Regions from separate parts of the Acidovorax temperans genome, predicted to be linked through region 3. Evidence: riboswitches for the same ligand, from Rfam matches in the RefSeq annotation. Region 3 holds a riboswitch; each other region holds the start of a gene.
The links. Region 3 has a riboswitch for glycine ahead of PQV96_RS20065 (D-amino acid dehydrogenase). Riboswitches for the same ligand answer to the same signal wherever they lie in the genome.
Positions count from the first base shown of each region.

Region 1 (4,986 bases), 1.0 Mb from region 3:
TGCGCGCCGATTCCAAGCTGTAGTGCAGCTCCAAGCAGGCGCGCCAGCTCATGGGTATCGGGACGCCACGTTGGACGGGTACCGGATAAGTCTTAGGTGGGCGTGATAGGTCGGCATTTGGAAGACCATGCAAGTTTTGCGCCTAACTTGAGATGTGGCCGTTGTGCGCCCGGCTGGCACCGCGAGTGGCTCACTTGGGTGACAGCAGGATCTCTGTAAAAAGGAGCCAGCTCCTAGTACCCGCGTCATCATCCCTGCTTCAACATCGATGAGACATCGCTGGCGCAATGCGCAGCATTGATGGAGCTGCACTCTGTTCGAAGTCTCGAGCTTGCGTCATTGAAGCAGTCGCCCAAAGTTAATGTTCAGCCTTTGGGATAACAGAAGCGTTTCCATCCCAGTCTGCCAGCCCAAGTATCAACGGCGGGCGGAGCCCTTCATAATTACGAGTTGCCTTCGCTTGTTTGAGATGCCTATCTTTCATCATGGATAAATTCTTGCTGCGGCAGCAAGTGCTGGAGCGACTAGCCGAGGACCTGCTGGAGGTTGAAGAGGCAGTGCGAGTGGCCCATGAGGCGGCGACCCACGAAGAAAACATCGCCGAGAACAAATACGACACGTTGGGGCTCGAAGCCGCTTACCTTGCGACCGAGCCAAGCTCGACGCGCAGAAGCCATCCGCCATGCGATGGCCCATTGGCGCCAGTTCCATCCGCGCCCCTATGACGCCAATCAAGGCATACAAATCGGTGCGCTGGTTTGCTTGGTCGATGCAAACGATAAGCAGCAGCTGCAGCTTTTTCTCGGTCCGGAAGGCGGCAGTATGAAGTTGGTGAGCGGGGCTCACCTCGTTCAGGTCATTAGTAGCGAAGCACCTTTGGGCAAGGCCATGCTGGGTAAATGCGAAGGTGATGAGGTCTCGATACAGGTCTCTCCCCACCAACAGCAGTTTGAGGTGCTACGGGTTCACTGAGCCGAAAGGCTGTTTCGCACTGTAGGAGTCTTGACGGTTCAGGCAGACCGTGCAGTCCGCAAGCGGAACTTGCTGTTGGAAGCATTCCGCTAACGAACGCTATTTGCTGCGCTGTCGCTATTAGGCAGCAACAAGGTGTCGCTGGTGAGTTCACGAATCTAGCGTGTCCGCGCTCTGGCAGAGCAGGACGCAGGGGCGCATGGATGCGAGCTCGCTGTTGATGAGGTTATTTGGTGCGAACCATTGGAGTTTCTCAGAATGATTGATTGGGTTCCGGTAGCTTTCCTGACGTTCAAGGTTCTTATCTTTGGCGCCTGCATGTTTTTTGCCATCAAGTGGCATTACGACCAGGGCAAGAAGGTGATGGATAGGCGCGCCCTGATACGCAGGGGTAGCAAGTTTTTCGCCATCTTCATACTGGCGCTTGTGTGTGTTGGCCTTAACGTTCGGCCTTTCCTGGAAGCTTGGTATGGATTTGCGGCTCCCCTGACGGAAAAATATGGTCGGTTGGTATCCAGTCCTGAGACGGGCCCTCAATCAGGCAGATGCGGATCGGCGATGCCAGGTCGTTTTGAGGCCCCAACGCTGGAGCATGAAAAAATGGATCGACGCGCATGGCTGATCGGGTCGGGTTTGTGTGTTCTGGGGCGTACCGCCTTTGGAGCGCCATCGGCGCCGTCTCTTGCCATGATGGCGCGTGAGGGCGGTGTACTGCTGATTCGCCACACCAGTACCGAGCCGGGGGTGGGCGATCCGCCAGGCTTTACCTTGGGTCAATGCAGTTCACAGCGCAATTTGTCCGAAGCCGGCCGGGCTGAGGCTGTGGACATCGGTGCCTGGTTTAGGCAGCATGGGTTGGAGCCCCGGGCGGTGTTGAGCAGCCAGTGGTGCCGTTGCCAAGACACAGCCCGGCTGGCCTTTGGCCGTCATGAAGACTGGCTCGCACTGAACTCCACTTTTGCTATACAAGACCAGCAAGCGCCGCAGCTCCAGATGCTGCGCAGGCGTCTACGGCAGTTCCCCTCGGGCTCGCTGGAGGTGTGGGTCACGCACCAAGTGACCATGATCGGTCTGACGGGGGCCTACCCTGCCATGGGAGAGGGCTTCCTCGTGGACGCGGGGGGTACGCTGCAGGCTCGCGGGCTGATGCGGTCTGGCAGCTGAAGATGTTGAAGGCCTGCTTCTGAATGGCTTCGATTTTTTGTAATGCCCGTTGCGCAGCCAGTACTCCTGGCCGTCAAATGCTTTGGTCGGGCGTCTATGCATGGGGCTCTAGGGTTGTCCCCCTTTTGCTGACTGCACAGCTCTGCTAGTCTGTACACCTCGCACGAACCGGGAGAGACCGCGCATGTCGCGGCGCCGAAGGAGCAACCGCCCCGGAAACTCTCAGGCAAAAGGACCGGTTCGCTGCAACAACTCTGAAGAGTGTTTTGGCCTCGTCCGCCGAAACCGCCGCAGGAGCAAGCCCACTACGCACGCGTTGCTGGGTGAATCTCTCAGGCTCCAAACAGAGGGGGCGCCTGCCGTGCATGGTGTGCTGCAGGCCTCGTCTTCCCTCGACGTTTGGAGTATTTCCATGAAGAGTCTTGCCGTTATCGGCGGTGGTATCACTGGCGTTACCACTGCCTACGCCCTTGCCCGCCGCGGCTTCACCGTCACCTTGCTGGAGCGGCACCGCTATGCCGCGATGGAAACATCGTTTGCCAATGGTGGCCAGCTTTCTGCCTCCAATGCCGAAACCTGGACGCATCCCTCAACCCTGGTCAAAGGCTTGAAGTGGATGCTGCGCAGTGATGCGCCGTTGCTGGTCAACCCACGGCCCAGCTGGCACAAGATCTCTTGGTTCGCCGAGTTCATCGCCAGCATTCCGCGCTACGAAGCCAACACCGTCGAGACAGCCCGACTGGCCATCGCCGCGCGCGAGCACTTGTTCGTCTGGGCTGAGGCCGAGGGTATTGCGTTTGACCACCGGCGCGAAGGCATCTTGCACATCTACCGCGACCGCAAGGGCTTTGAGCACGCTGGACGCGTCTCGAAACTGCTGGCCGCCGGAGGTCTGGAGCGCCGGGCCGTGACGCCGCAGGAGATGTCGGCCATCGAGCCCACGCTGGCGGGTAGCTACTACGGCGGCTACTACACCGAGAGTGATTCCACCGGTGACATTCATCGGTTCACACAGGGCTTGGCGCAGGCTTGTGAGCGCCTGGGCGTGAACTGCCTGTACGGCCAGGACGTGCTGTCGGTGCGCAGCAACGGCAGCGAAGCCCGTATCGAACTGAAAGGGCCCGAGGGCGTCACAGAGCAGAGCTATGACGGCGTCGTGGTTTGTGCCGGTGTTGGCAGCCGTGCTTTGGCCAGCCAACTGGGCGACCGGGTGAATGTGTACCCCGTCAAGGGCTATTCCATCACCGTGAATTTGCTGGATGAGGCCAGCCGCCGAGCTGCACCCACGGTCAGCCTGCTGGACGACGAGACCAAGCTGGTGACCAGCCGTTTGGGTGAAGACCGCTTCAGGGTGGCAGGCACCGCCGAGTTCAATGGCGTCAACCGCGACATCCGCGCTGATCGCATCCGGCCGTTGGTGGACTGGGTGCAGCAGTGCTTCCCTGGAGTGTCTACCCGGCAGGTCGTGCCTTGGGCTGGTTTGCGTCCGATGATGCCTGACATGCATGCCGAAGGTAGGCCGTGGCCGCCAGGCCAACGTTTTCTACAACACCGGCCATGGACACTTGGGATGGACCCTCAGCGCTGCGACTGCAGACCTGCTGGGGGAACTGGTTGCAGGCGCTGCCGCGCCGTCCAGTGTGCGCTTGCCGGTGACCGCTGCGGCGGCCTGAGGCGGCCCCTTCTTCGGAGGTTGGAGGCCCGATGGGCTATTGGCTAGCTGGCAGAGTTGTCCCAGGATTCGCCAGCTCGCTTTGCCGAGCTTGACTTTCTTCAGGGCGGGGATGACCTTGCCCCTGTTTCGTGTATTTCTTAACCCACGATTCACGCGGCCTTTTTACGCTGTGCCTCGTACCAGCGTTGTTCGTACTGCATCGGGCTGAGGTAGCCCAGCGAGGAATGCAACCTGCGGTGATTGTAGAAGGCCATCCAGTCCATCACGCCCTGCCTGGCTTGCTCACGGGTAGCGAATTTGCACCCATGTACGCTGGCTGTTTTCAGCCGCCCCCAGAAGCTTTCCGTCGGTGCGTTGTCCCAGCAGTTGCCCTTCCTGCTCATCGATGAACGCATGCCCCAGTCCTTCAGTGCGCCCTGGACCTCGTGGCTGCAATACTGGCTGCCCCGGCCGCTATGGAATATCAGACCGGGTTGTGGCCGGCGACGCCACCACGCCATGGTCAGCGCGTCCTTGACCAGGCTGGCCTGCATGTGCGACTGCAGGCTCCAGCCCACCACCTGGCGGCTAAACAGGTCGATGACGGCGGCCAGATACAGCCAGCCTTCGTCGGTTTGGATGTAGGTGATGTCGCCACTCCAGAGCTGGTTGGGAGCTTCAGGGTTGAAGCGCCGCTGCAGCAGGTCAGGTGCCACCGGCAGGCTGTGGCGGCTGTCGGTGGTGACCACGAACTTGCGCTTCGTTTTGGCCTTGATGCCATGCTGCTGCATGAGCTTGCGAACCCGGTCTTTGCCCACCCGGATGCCTCGGGCCACAAGCTCCTTGTGCATGCGTGGCCAGCCGTATTTGCCCTTGACCTCGGCGTGGATGGCACGGATGTGCGCCAGCAGGGCTTCATCGCTGTGGAGTCGGCCATGACCATCCTCTCGCCGGCGCAGTCCGTTGAAGTACCCGCTGGCGCTGACCTCCAGCACCCCGCAGGACACGCTCACCGGGTAACGGTACTTCATTTGGTCAATCCAGGCGTACCTCGCAGCGTGTCCTGCGCGAAGTACGCCGCGGCTTTTTTTGCGATGTCGCGCTCCATGCGAAGGCGAGCATTCTCGGCGCGCAGCCGGGCAATCTCCATCTGCTCGGGCGAGACTTTGGTCGCCTTGTCGGCGCTGCCAACGTCG
Region 1 is NZ_CP117193.1:798,881-803,866, forward strand. It holds gene PQV96_RS03745 (urease accessory protein UreD) at 1-52, opposite strand, end outside; partial or broken gene PQV96_RS03750 (GreA/GreB family elongation factor) at 486-972, shown strand; partial or broken gene PQV96_RS03755 (hypothetical protein) at 1,231-1,462, shown strand; gene PQV96_RS03760 (histidine phosphatase family protein) at 1,573-2,136, shown strand; glycine riboswitch at 2,296-2,384, shown strand; gene PQV96_RS03765 (D-amino acid dehydrogenase) at 2,549-3,856, shown strand; one part of gene PQV96_RS03770 (IS3 family transposase) at 3,961-4,883, opposite strand; one part of gene PQV96_RS03770 (IS3 family transposase) at 4,883-4,986, opposite strand, start outside.
Region 1: linked by a shared signal. The riboswitch ahead of PQV96_RS03765 (D-amino acid dehydrogenase) and the one ahead of PQV96_RS20065 (D-amino acid dehydrogenase) in region 3 are both predicted to bind glycine.

Region 2 (4,986 bases), 1.9 Mb from region 3:
CGCCCCACCACAGGAGACACCATGCAATTGACCAAACTCGTCGTCGGCCTGAGCCTTGCTTTGGGCTTTGTTGCCACAGCGGCCGCGCAGACCACCATGCGCATCAGCATCTCTGTCGCCCAGAACTCGCACCAGGGCGTGGCCATCGACACGTTTGCCAAGGAAGTGGAAAAGCGCACGGGCGGCCGCTACAAGGTTCAGACCTTCTACAACGGCGCACTGGGCGGTGAGCGCGAATCCATCGAAGCCGTGCAGTTGGGCACGCAAGAGCTGGCCTTCAGCTCCAGTGGCCCCATCCCCAACTTTGTGCCCGAGACCAAAATCCTCGACGTACCCTTCCTCTTCCGCGACAAGGCCCATGCCCGCGCGGTGCTCGATGGCCCCATCGGCCAAGAGCTGCTGGCCAAGTTCGACGCCAAGGGCTTCAAGGCCCTGGCCTGGGCAGAAAACGGCTTCCGTCACATGACGAACAGCAAGCGTTCGGTAAACGGCCCTGAAGACCTCAAGGGCCTGAAGATGCGCACCATGGAGAACCCCGTGCACATCGCCGCCTACAAGGGTTTTGGCATCATCACCACGCCCATGGCCTTCCCTGAAGTGTTCACTGCTCTGCAACAAGGCACCGTGGACGGCCAGGAGAACCCCCTGCCCGTGATCATCTCGGCCAAGTTCGACCAGGTGCAAAAGCACTTGACGCTGACGGGCCACGTCTACTCGCCCTGCATCTTCGTGATGAACAAGGCCGCGTTTGACAAGCTCAGCGCTGCAGACAAGCAGGCCTTCATCGACGCCGCCAAGGAAGGCACCAAGGCCAACCGCGCCCGTGTGGACGAAGACGACGCCAAGGGCGTGGCCGACCTGCGCGCCAAGGGCATGACCGTGGTGGACAACCCCGACAAGTCCAAGTTTGTGGCAGCCCTGGCCCCAGTGAATGCCGAGTTTGAAAAGCAATTCGGCAAGGCCACACTCGACAAGATCCGTGCCGTGAAGTAATCGCATGGAATCTTCGCGTTCGCTACACAAATCATAGCTAGTACCGCCCGTTGGCATTGCGCCAACGGGCTTTTTCGTTCATGAAAAAAACTTTTCTTCAATTAGAGCGGTGGACCACCGGCGCAGCCATGGCAGCGGCCTGCCTGATGCTGGCCATCGCCTCGTCGCTGGGCATGTTCCAGATCCTGATGCGCTTTGTGTTGGAGCAGCCTGCCGAGTGGACCGAGGTGCTCATCCGCTTCAGCCTGATCTGGATGGTGTTTCTGGCCATTCCCGCAGCCTTTCGCCAGGGGGCGATGGTGAGCGTGGACGTCCTCTACCGCTGGAGCCCGCCAGCCCTGCGCCGCGTGCTGGATGCGGTGGTGAGCCTGGCCGCACTGGCACTGATTGCGGTGATCGTCTGGTTTGGCTGGGACTACGCCAAGCGCGGCGGTGTGCAGACCATGGCGGGGCTGGAATCGGTGTCCATGTTCTGGGCCTATTTGGCGCTGCCCGTGGGTGGGCTGTTCAGCGCCGTAGGAATCATCGGCAACTGGGTTGACCCCCAACGCCAGGAACTGGAGACAGCGCAATGACCACCACCATGCTTTTCACCATGGTGTTGTGCTTTGCACTCACCGTCTCGGTGGCCGTGTCCATCGGGCTTGCGTCCATTCTGGGCATTCAGGTATCCAACGCCAACATGCTGATCTCGGTGAAGGAAATGTTCGCCTCGATCAACAAGTTTCCGCTGGCGGCCATTCCATTCTTCATCCTCGCAGGCAACCTGATGGAAACCGGCGGTATCTCACGCCGCCTGGTGGAATTTGCCAAGAGCATTGTGGGCGGCGTGCAAGGCGGCCTGCCCATGACCTGCGTGCTCACCTGCATGATCTTTGCGGCGGTGTCGGGCTCGTCGGTGGCCACCACGTTTGCGATTGGCGCCATTTTGATTCCTGCGCTCATCAAGCACGGCTACCCCACCAGCTACGCAGCAGCCCTGCAGGCCACCAGTGCCGAGCTGGGCGTGATCATTCCACCCTCCATCCCCATGATTCTTTACGGCGTGAGCGCCGAAGTGTCGATTGGCGAGCTGTTCATCGCGGGCTTTGGCCCCGGCATCCTCATCAGCCTGGCGCTGATGGCGTTTGTGTGGGTGTACTGCAAGATCAAAGGCTGGGGCAAGAACGATGGAGATGGGCGCCTGTCCTTTGGCAAGGCCACCTTGCAGGCGGGCTGGGCGCTGCTGATGCCCGTCATCATCCTGGGCGGCATCTATGGCGGCGTGTTCACCCCCACCGAAGCCTCGGCCGTGGCGGTGTTCTATGCACTCCTCGTGGGCGTGGTGATCTACCGCGAGATCAAGGTCAAAGACCTGTACGCCATCCTGCGCAAGTCGGCTCTCTCGTCGGCCGTGATCATGTTCATCATTGCCAACGCCGGGCTGTTCGCCTTCCTCATCACGCGCGCAGGTGTGCCCGATGCGATTGGCCGCTGGCTTGAAGCCGTGCTGCAGTCGCCCACCATGTTCCTGCTGGGGGTGAATGCTGCGCTGTTCATCATCGGCATGTTCATCGAGACCAGCGCCGCCATCATCGTGCTGGCGCCCATCCTTGCGCCGGTGGCGATGCACTTTGGTGTGGACCCGGTGCACTTCGGGCTCATCATGGTGGTGAATCTGGCGCTGGGCATGATCACGCCGCCCTTCGGCGTGAACTTGTTTGCGGCCTGCACGGTGGCCAGGATTTCGCTCGATCGCATCGTCGGCCACCTGCTGCCGTTCGTGGGCGTGATCCTGGTGTGCCTGCTGGTCATCACCTATGTGCCATCGATCTCGTTAGGGCTGCGCGACCTGGTCTACGCAAAGTAGGCTTACAATCGCGGCCGTCAGGAGAGAGTGCCCCACCTTCGATGAAGGCAGCGCGGCACCGCCGAAGGCGCAGGCAGCAGCCGAACGCTCAGGCAAAAGGACTGACAACCGCCCGCAGTGATGCGGGCGTTCCCTTGCTGGAGAGAGATGGCTCGCACAGTGCGTGATGAAGCCATCCACCGAAGGAGCAAACCGCACGGCCAGCCAAGGCGCTGCGGTGAATCTCTCAGGTAAAGCGGACAGCAGGGCAAATTCCGTAACCCACCGGGTTGCGGCCCCCATTTGCCCTGGAGTCATCCCATGTCCGCAGCCTCTTCCGCACCTGCCACGCCAGCCGCTCCCCTGCTCACCACACCGCTGAACGCCCTGCACATCAAACTGGGTGCCCGCATGGTGCCGTTTGCCGGTTACTCCATGCCCGTGCAGTACCCCGCTGGCCTGATGGCCGAGCACGTACACACCCGCACCGCTGCAGGCCTGTTCGACGTGTCGCACATGGGCCAGCTCAAGCTCATCGGAGCGGATGCTGCTGCCGCGTTTGAAACCCTGATGCCCGTGGACGTGATCGACCTGCCCGTGGGCAAGCAGCGTTACGGCCTGCTGCTGACCGACGAAGGCACCATCATCGACGACCTGATGTTTTTCAACCAGGGCGTGGTGGATGGCGAGCCTACGCTGTTCGTCATCGTGAATGGCGCGTGCAAGGTGGGTGACATTGCCCACATCCAGGCGCGCATCGGCCAGCGCTGCAAAGTGGTGCCCATGCCCGACCACGCGCTGCTGGCGCTGCAAGGCCCGCAGGCAGCCACGGCCCTCGCCCGCCTGGCACCCGGTGTGGAAAAGCTGGTGTTCATGACCGGTGGCGCATTCAGCATCGCAGGCTGCGACTGCTTTGTAACCCGCAGCGGCTACACCGGTGAAGACGGTTTTGAAATCTCGGTGCCCGCCGCACAGGCCGACACCCTGGCCCGCGCCCTGCTGGCCCAGCCCGAAGTCAAGCCCATTGGCCTGGGCGCTCGCAACTCGCTGCGCCTGGAAGCCGGCTTGTGCCTGTATGGCAACGACATCGACACCACCACCACGCCCCCTGAAGCTGCGCTGAACTGGGCCATTCAGAAGGTGCGCCGCACCGGTGGTGCCCGTGCAGGCGGCTTCCCCGGCGCCGACAAGGTGCTGGCCCAGATCGACAACCCCGCCACGCTGCCACGCAAGCGCGTGGGCCTGGTGGCGCTGGAGCGCGTGCCCGTGCGCGAACACACCGAACTGCAAAGCGAAGGCGGCCAGAAGATTGGCGAAGTGACCAGCGGCCTGCTGGGCCCCACCGTGAACGAACCCATCGCCATCGGCTATGTCACACCCGCCTTCGCAGCGGTGGGCACACGCGTCAACGCCATGGTGCGCGGCAAGGCCGTGCCCATGGAAGTGCGCGCCATGCCTTTCGTGCCCGCCAACTACTTCCGCGGATAAGCAGCCCAGCGCGCCCCCACCGGGCGCAGAACGGCCCGCCACAAAACGGGCCAAGCCGCTTACATTGCAGATTCCTAAACTTTTTCAATTGCTTGAGGAGCTCCCCATGACCGTCAAATTCTCCAAAGACCACGAGTGGATCAACGCTGCTGATGCCAACGCCGCTGTGGTGGGCATCACCGTGCATGCGCAAGACGCGCTGGGCGACGTGGTGTTTGTGGACCTGCCCGAAGTGGGCAAGACCTTCGCGCAAGGCGAAGTGGCTGGCGTGGTCGAGTCGGTGAAAGCCGCTGCAGACGTGTACATGCCCGTCACCGGCGAAATCGTGGAAGTGAACGAAGCCCTGCGCGCAGACCCATCCCTTGCCAACAGCGACCCGCTCAACGCTGGCTGGTTCTTCAAGGTCAAGCTGGCAGACGCTGCACAGCTCAACGACCTGATGGACGAAACCGCCTACAGCGCATTCGCTGCCAGCGCCTGATTCTTTCACTATAAAAATCATAGCTGCCAGCGCTTATTCCTGAAGCCTTCAGAGCCAAAAACCTCTGAAACAGGAACCACACAGCGCGGCAGCTTTTCTTTCACCTGCCCACCCTTGCCCGCACCATGAACGCGCCTGCCCTGCCCCTGTCTGCGCTTGAGAACGCCGCCGAATTCCTGCCCCGCCACATCGGCAT
Region 2 is NZ_CP117193.1:2,384,647-2,389,632, forward strand. It holds gene PQV96_RS11240 (TRAP transporter substrate-binding protein) at 22-993, shown strand; gene PQV96_RS11245 (TRAP transporter small permease) at 1,074-1,568, shown strand; gene PQV96_RS11250 (TRAP transporter large permease) at 1,565-2,842, shown strand; glycine riboswitch at 2,851-2,956, shown strand; glycine riboswitch at 2,970-3,095, shown strand; gene gcvT (glycine cleavage system aminomethyltransferase GcvT) at 3,143-4,309, shown strand; gene gcvH (glycine cleavage system protein GcvH) at 4,416-4,790, shown strand; gene gcvP (aminomethyl-transferring glycine dehydrogenase) at 4,916-4,986, shown strand, end outside.
Region 2: linked by a shared signal. The riboswitch ahead of gcvT (glycine cleavage system aminomethyltransferase GcvT) and the one ahead of PQV96_RS20065 (D-amino acid dehydrogenase) in region 3 are both predicted to bind glycine.

Region 3 (4,986 bases):
CGCAGGCATGTCGCGCGCACGCTTTGCCAATCACTTTCGAGAGGTGTCGGGCCTGACCGCGCTCGACTACCTCACGGCCTGGCGCATCACAGTAGTCAAGGGTTTGCTCAAACGAGGCAAGCCGCTCAAGTCCATTGCGCCCATGGTGGGTTACGCCAGCGCTGTAGCGCTTACCCGCGCTTTCACCCACCGCGTCGGCATGCCGCCACTTGCCTGGCTGCAAACGCACACCGATCAGGACTGAGGCTGCCCCATGCCAGTTGCCATGCGGGTTTGATGCATGCCTGCGGCCACGACGGACACACCGCAATGCTGCTGGCTGCGGCCGAACATATTGCAAAGTCCACCACGTTTGATGGCACGCTGAATTTGATCTTTCAGCCCGCTGAAGAAAGCTTGGGGGGGCGCGCAAGATGATTGAAGACGGCCTGTTTGACCGCTTCCCCTGCGACGCAATCTTTGCCATGCACAACCTGCCGGGCTTTCGGCCAGGTCAGTTGTTATTGCGCGAAGGCGCAACCATGGCGTCCAGCGAAAACATTCTGGTGCACATTGAAGGTAAAGGCGGCCATGGTGCCATGCCGCACCAGAGTGCTGACCCGGTCGTTGCGGGTTCGGCAATTGTCATGGCGCTACAAACCATCGTTTCACGCAACGTACCCCCACTGCACATGGCCGTGATCACGGTCGGCTCTTTTCAGTCGGGTGTGGTCAACAACGTCATCCCCCAAAACGCCACGTTAAAGCTTAGCGTACGGGCGCTGGATCGGGATGTGCGAGAGTTGTTGCGCAATCGCATTGTGGAGCTCGTTGAGTTACAGGCGAAAAGTTTTGGCGTGACCGCAAAAGTCGAGTTTTTGCCCGGTTACCCGGTGCTGGTCAATACCCCTATTGAGACGGGAATAGCCCGCGAAGTGGCGGTGGCGTTGGTAGGCGCAGATAACGTGGTGCTCCAAACTGAACCGCTCACCGCCAGTGAAGACTTCGCCTACATGCTCGACAAAGTGCCAGGCAGCTATCTATTCATCGGGAATGGCGATGCAACTAACGGAGGTCACGGGGCCTGCATGGTGCACAACCCCAATTACGATTTTGAAGACCGCAACATACCTGTGGGTGCTGCGTTCTGGGTCGCGTTGACTGAGCGCTTTCTGGCGTAGTTTTTTTATGAAATTCAGATCGGGAGAGATCGCGTTAAATCGCGACGCCGAAGGAGCAACCACCCCGGAAACTCTCAGGCAAAAGGACCGGTTTGAATCGTTGATATCTCTGAAGAGTTGCTGGTCTTAGTCACCCGGCACACCGCAGGAGCAAGTGGTTGCATTGAACACGATGGACCACGAATCTCTCAGGTTCTAAACAGAGGGGGTGCACCAGCCATGCACAGGGCTTGTTGGTGCTCAACACTTTGACGTTTTTGAAAGCTCATTCACTATGAAAACAATCGCAGTTATTGGCGGCGGCATCACGGGCGTCACAACAGCTTATGCCTTGGCAAAACGCGGCTTTTCCGTTACCTTGTTTGAACGCCATCGCTATGCTGCGATGGAAACATCATTCGCAAACGGAGGGCAACTCTCTGCATCTAATGCAGAAGTTTGGACGCATTGGTCCACCATCCTCAAAGGGCTAAAGTGGATGCTCAAAAGTGATGCGCCGCTGCTGGTCAACCCAGCACCTACGTGGCACAAACTCTCCTGGTTTGCAGAGTTCATTGCTGCGATGCCCCATTACGAGCGCAACACGGTTGAGACAGCTCGCTTAGCAGTCGCAGCCCGCAAACACTTGTTTACTTGGGCGCAGGAAGAAGGCATTGATTTCGACCTGAAGAAGGAAGGCATCCTGCACATTTACCGTGACAAAAAAGGGTTCGACCATGCAGGCAAAGTGTCAGTCATGCTGGCCAAGGGGGGCCTACCTCGCTATGCCGTGACCCCAGCTGAAATGAAAGCCATCGAGCCGACATTGGCAGGCACCTACTACGGTGGCTACTTCACTGAGAGCGATTCCACGGGAGACATTCACAAATTCACCAATGGACTAGCAAATGCGGCATCACGACTCGGCGTGCACACGCTGTATGGTCAAGATGTGACGTCGATTCAAAGCGATGGCCAACAAGCTGTCATCACCGTGACACAACAAGACGCCACCCCAAGCCTGCATACCTTTGATAGCGTGGTGGTGTGTGCAGGAGTGGGCAGCCGTGACTTTGCAGCTCAGCTAGGCGATCGCGTGAACATCTACCCCGTCAAAGGCTACTCCATCACCGTCAACTTGAACGATGAAGAAAGTCAATTGGGTGCCCCCACCGTGAGCTTACTGGATGACGAAACCAAGTTGGTCACCAGCCGCTTAGGCCTCAACCGTTTCCGCGTTGCAGGCACTGCCGAATTCAATGGCGTGAACCGTGACATTCGCGCAGACCGCATCCGCCCATTGATTGAATGGGTGGAACAATGTTTTCCCCGCGTTAACACACGCTCTGTAGTGCCTTGGGCAGGCTTGCGCCCTATGATGCCCAACATGATGCCTCGGGTGGGTCAAGGTAGAACTCCCAATGTTTTTTACAACACCGGGCATGGGCACTTGGGTTGGACGTTATCAGCCGTGACAGCTGAGCTGGTGTCAGACACCATCGTCAAAGCTGCAGCAAAGAAATCAGGATATTCAATGAACTTGCATGCAGTTGCTGCTGGCAACATTTAGAGTTCAAAATAATAAGCAGTAGGGGTCTTGCGGCTCTCTACTGCTTTTTTTCTTAACTTAGTTGGTGATTTTCTAAAAAATTAAACAACCTCATCATTGGTTATAGTTTTTTAACATTCAAGCCCGCCAAGCCGGCAGTTGCCAGTTGCGCCACAGTGCCAGTGCGCGAAGGCACACAGTAACAAATAAGCACCCCAGTAAGGCCATCCAGTCTGGAGCATCTAATGTCCAAAGGACCACGTAAGTCCAGCCACCAGCAAAAGAACACACCGCGTAGGGGCGGTGGTCTTTGAAAGCCGTGGGAATTTCATTGCAAACCATGTCACGCAGCACACCACCAAAAACACCCGTGATCAGGCCCATTAAGACGGCGACTACTGGCGGCATGAGTGACTGCAAGGCGAGGTGAACTCCCGTCGCAGTAAATAGTCCCAAGCCCAGCGCGTCGGGCCAGAGTATTGTTCTTTCAGTTACTTCAAAATGCCGCTGTCGCATGAAGACCATAGCAAATACGCACAAGGCCAATACGCCCCAAAGCATTTCGGTATGTTGCACCCAAAAAAACGGGCGTTGATCAAGCAGCAAGTCGCGCAAGGTGCCACCTCCAAAAGCTGCCAGAAAAGCCACAACACAAATGCCCACCGCATCGAGCTTTTTACCCGCAGCTTTCATCAGTCCAGACAACGCAAATGCAGCGGTCGCTAACAACTCGACTATCAAATGTAGGGTGTCCCCCCATGATTGAAGTAAATACATTGAAAATTTATGTCACCAATTTAAAGTTTTCATAGCTAAAGCAAATTCAATCGCACTGTAAATTCCACGTTTTTAATTTTATAGGCTACTGGTCTACAACAGTTCGACTTTAAAAATTGAGCTCGAATAATTAGGGCTGTCACAGTTCGATGTCAGTGCATGGTCTCAAAAAAATTTTTTTGATTCGCGCACTAAGCAAAGCGTCTAAGGATGTCCTGAACAACTCGGATTAGTAAGTGCTACCGGTCCGTTTTTTTAGATGGCGCAATTGCAGCCGTTTTGCTCGCGTCTTCGCGCCATTTCTCACGCCATTTCTGGTCATTCGCGCCGCTTTTGCGGCCTCTGGCCTGTTTGCAGACGCACTCATCCCTGCGCCGCCAGCAGTTGGTGGCGCACCATCCACAGGTTCGATAGTGCAAACAGCGTCTTGAGCTGCAACGTGTTCTTCTTGAGCCCCCGGTAACGCACCTTGGTATAGCCAAACTGTCGTTTGATCACCCTGAAGGGGTGTTCCACCTTGGCCCGGATGCTGGCCTTGATCTTCTCCACTTGGTCTATGAGCGCATCAACGGGGTTGTTCTCTTTGTCCAGCTCTTTGCGTTTGCCTGGGCGCATCGCCACATGCCAAGTGACGTCTTTGCTGGCATCGGGGCGCTTGTGTGCGCCTTGGTAGCCCGCATCCCCAAAGACGTCTGTCTCCTGACCATGGAGCAAACTGTTGCCTTCCACCACATCAGACACGTTGCCCGAGGTGCCGATGACGGTGTGCACCAGCCCAGAGTCCGCGTCCACGCCGATATGGGCCTTCATGCCAAAGTGCCACTCGTTGCCCTTTTGGCTGGAGTGCATCTCTGGATCGCGCTTTCTGCCCTTGTTCTTGGTGGAACTCGGTGCTGCAATCAAGGTGGCATCCACGGCTGTTCCGGCCTTGAGCAGCAAGCCCTGGGCTGCCAGCAGATCATTGACGGTGGCCAGAATCTGATCGGCCAGCTTATGTTTCTCCAGCCGATGGCGAAACCTCAGGATGGTGCTCTCATCCGGTATTCGTCCATGGGCATCGAGCTGGGCAAACTCTCGGTAGATCGGGGTGTCAAAGAAGGCTTCTTCCATCGCCAGATCTGACAGGGTGAACCACTGTTGCATGCAGTGGATGCGCAGCATGGTCTCCAGTGCAAAGGGTGGGCGACCGTTCTTGCCTTCGGGGTAATACGGCGTGATGAGCTCGACCAACGCAGCCCAGGGAACCACCAGATCCATCTGGGCAAGAAGCTCCTGCTTGCGGGTCTTCTTGGTACTCAGGCTCAGATCAAGGCTGCTTTGCTTCATGGCCGTGAGATTGCCATCGCCTGCTGACTCCTACCAAACATCGGGGGAAGTTTTGCAGGATTTCCCTAACTTTTCCCCTGCTTGTTTAAAGCGCCAATTGCAAAATCTACTCCTGCGCTGGAAATTGACCTGCTTATTCAACTCCAATAAGTTGATCAACTCAATGCTGAACCGTCCAGAATCTGGACGCCCCTC
Region 3 is NZ_CP117193.1:4,267,455-4,272,440, forward strand. It holds gene PQV96_RS20055 (AraC family transcriptional regulator) at 1-244, shown strand, start outside; partial or broken gene PQV96_RS20060 (amidohydrolase) at 247-1,160, shown strand; glycine riboswitch at 1,171-1,260, shown strand; glycine riboswitch at 1,261-1,373, shown strand; gene PQV96_RS20065 (D-amino acid dehydrogenase) at 1,435-2,709, shown strand; gene PQV96_RS20070 (trimeric intracellular cation channel family protein) at 2,827-3,465, opposite strand; gene PQV96_RS20075 (IS5 family transposase) at 3,829-4,791, opposite strand.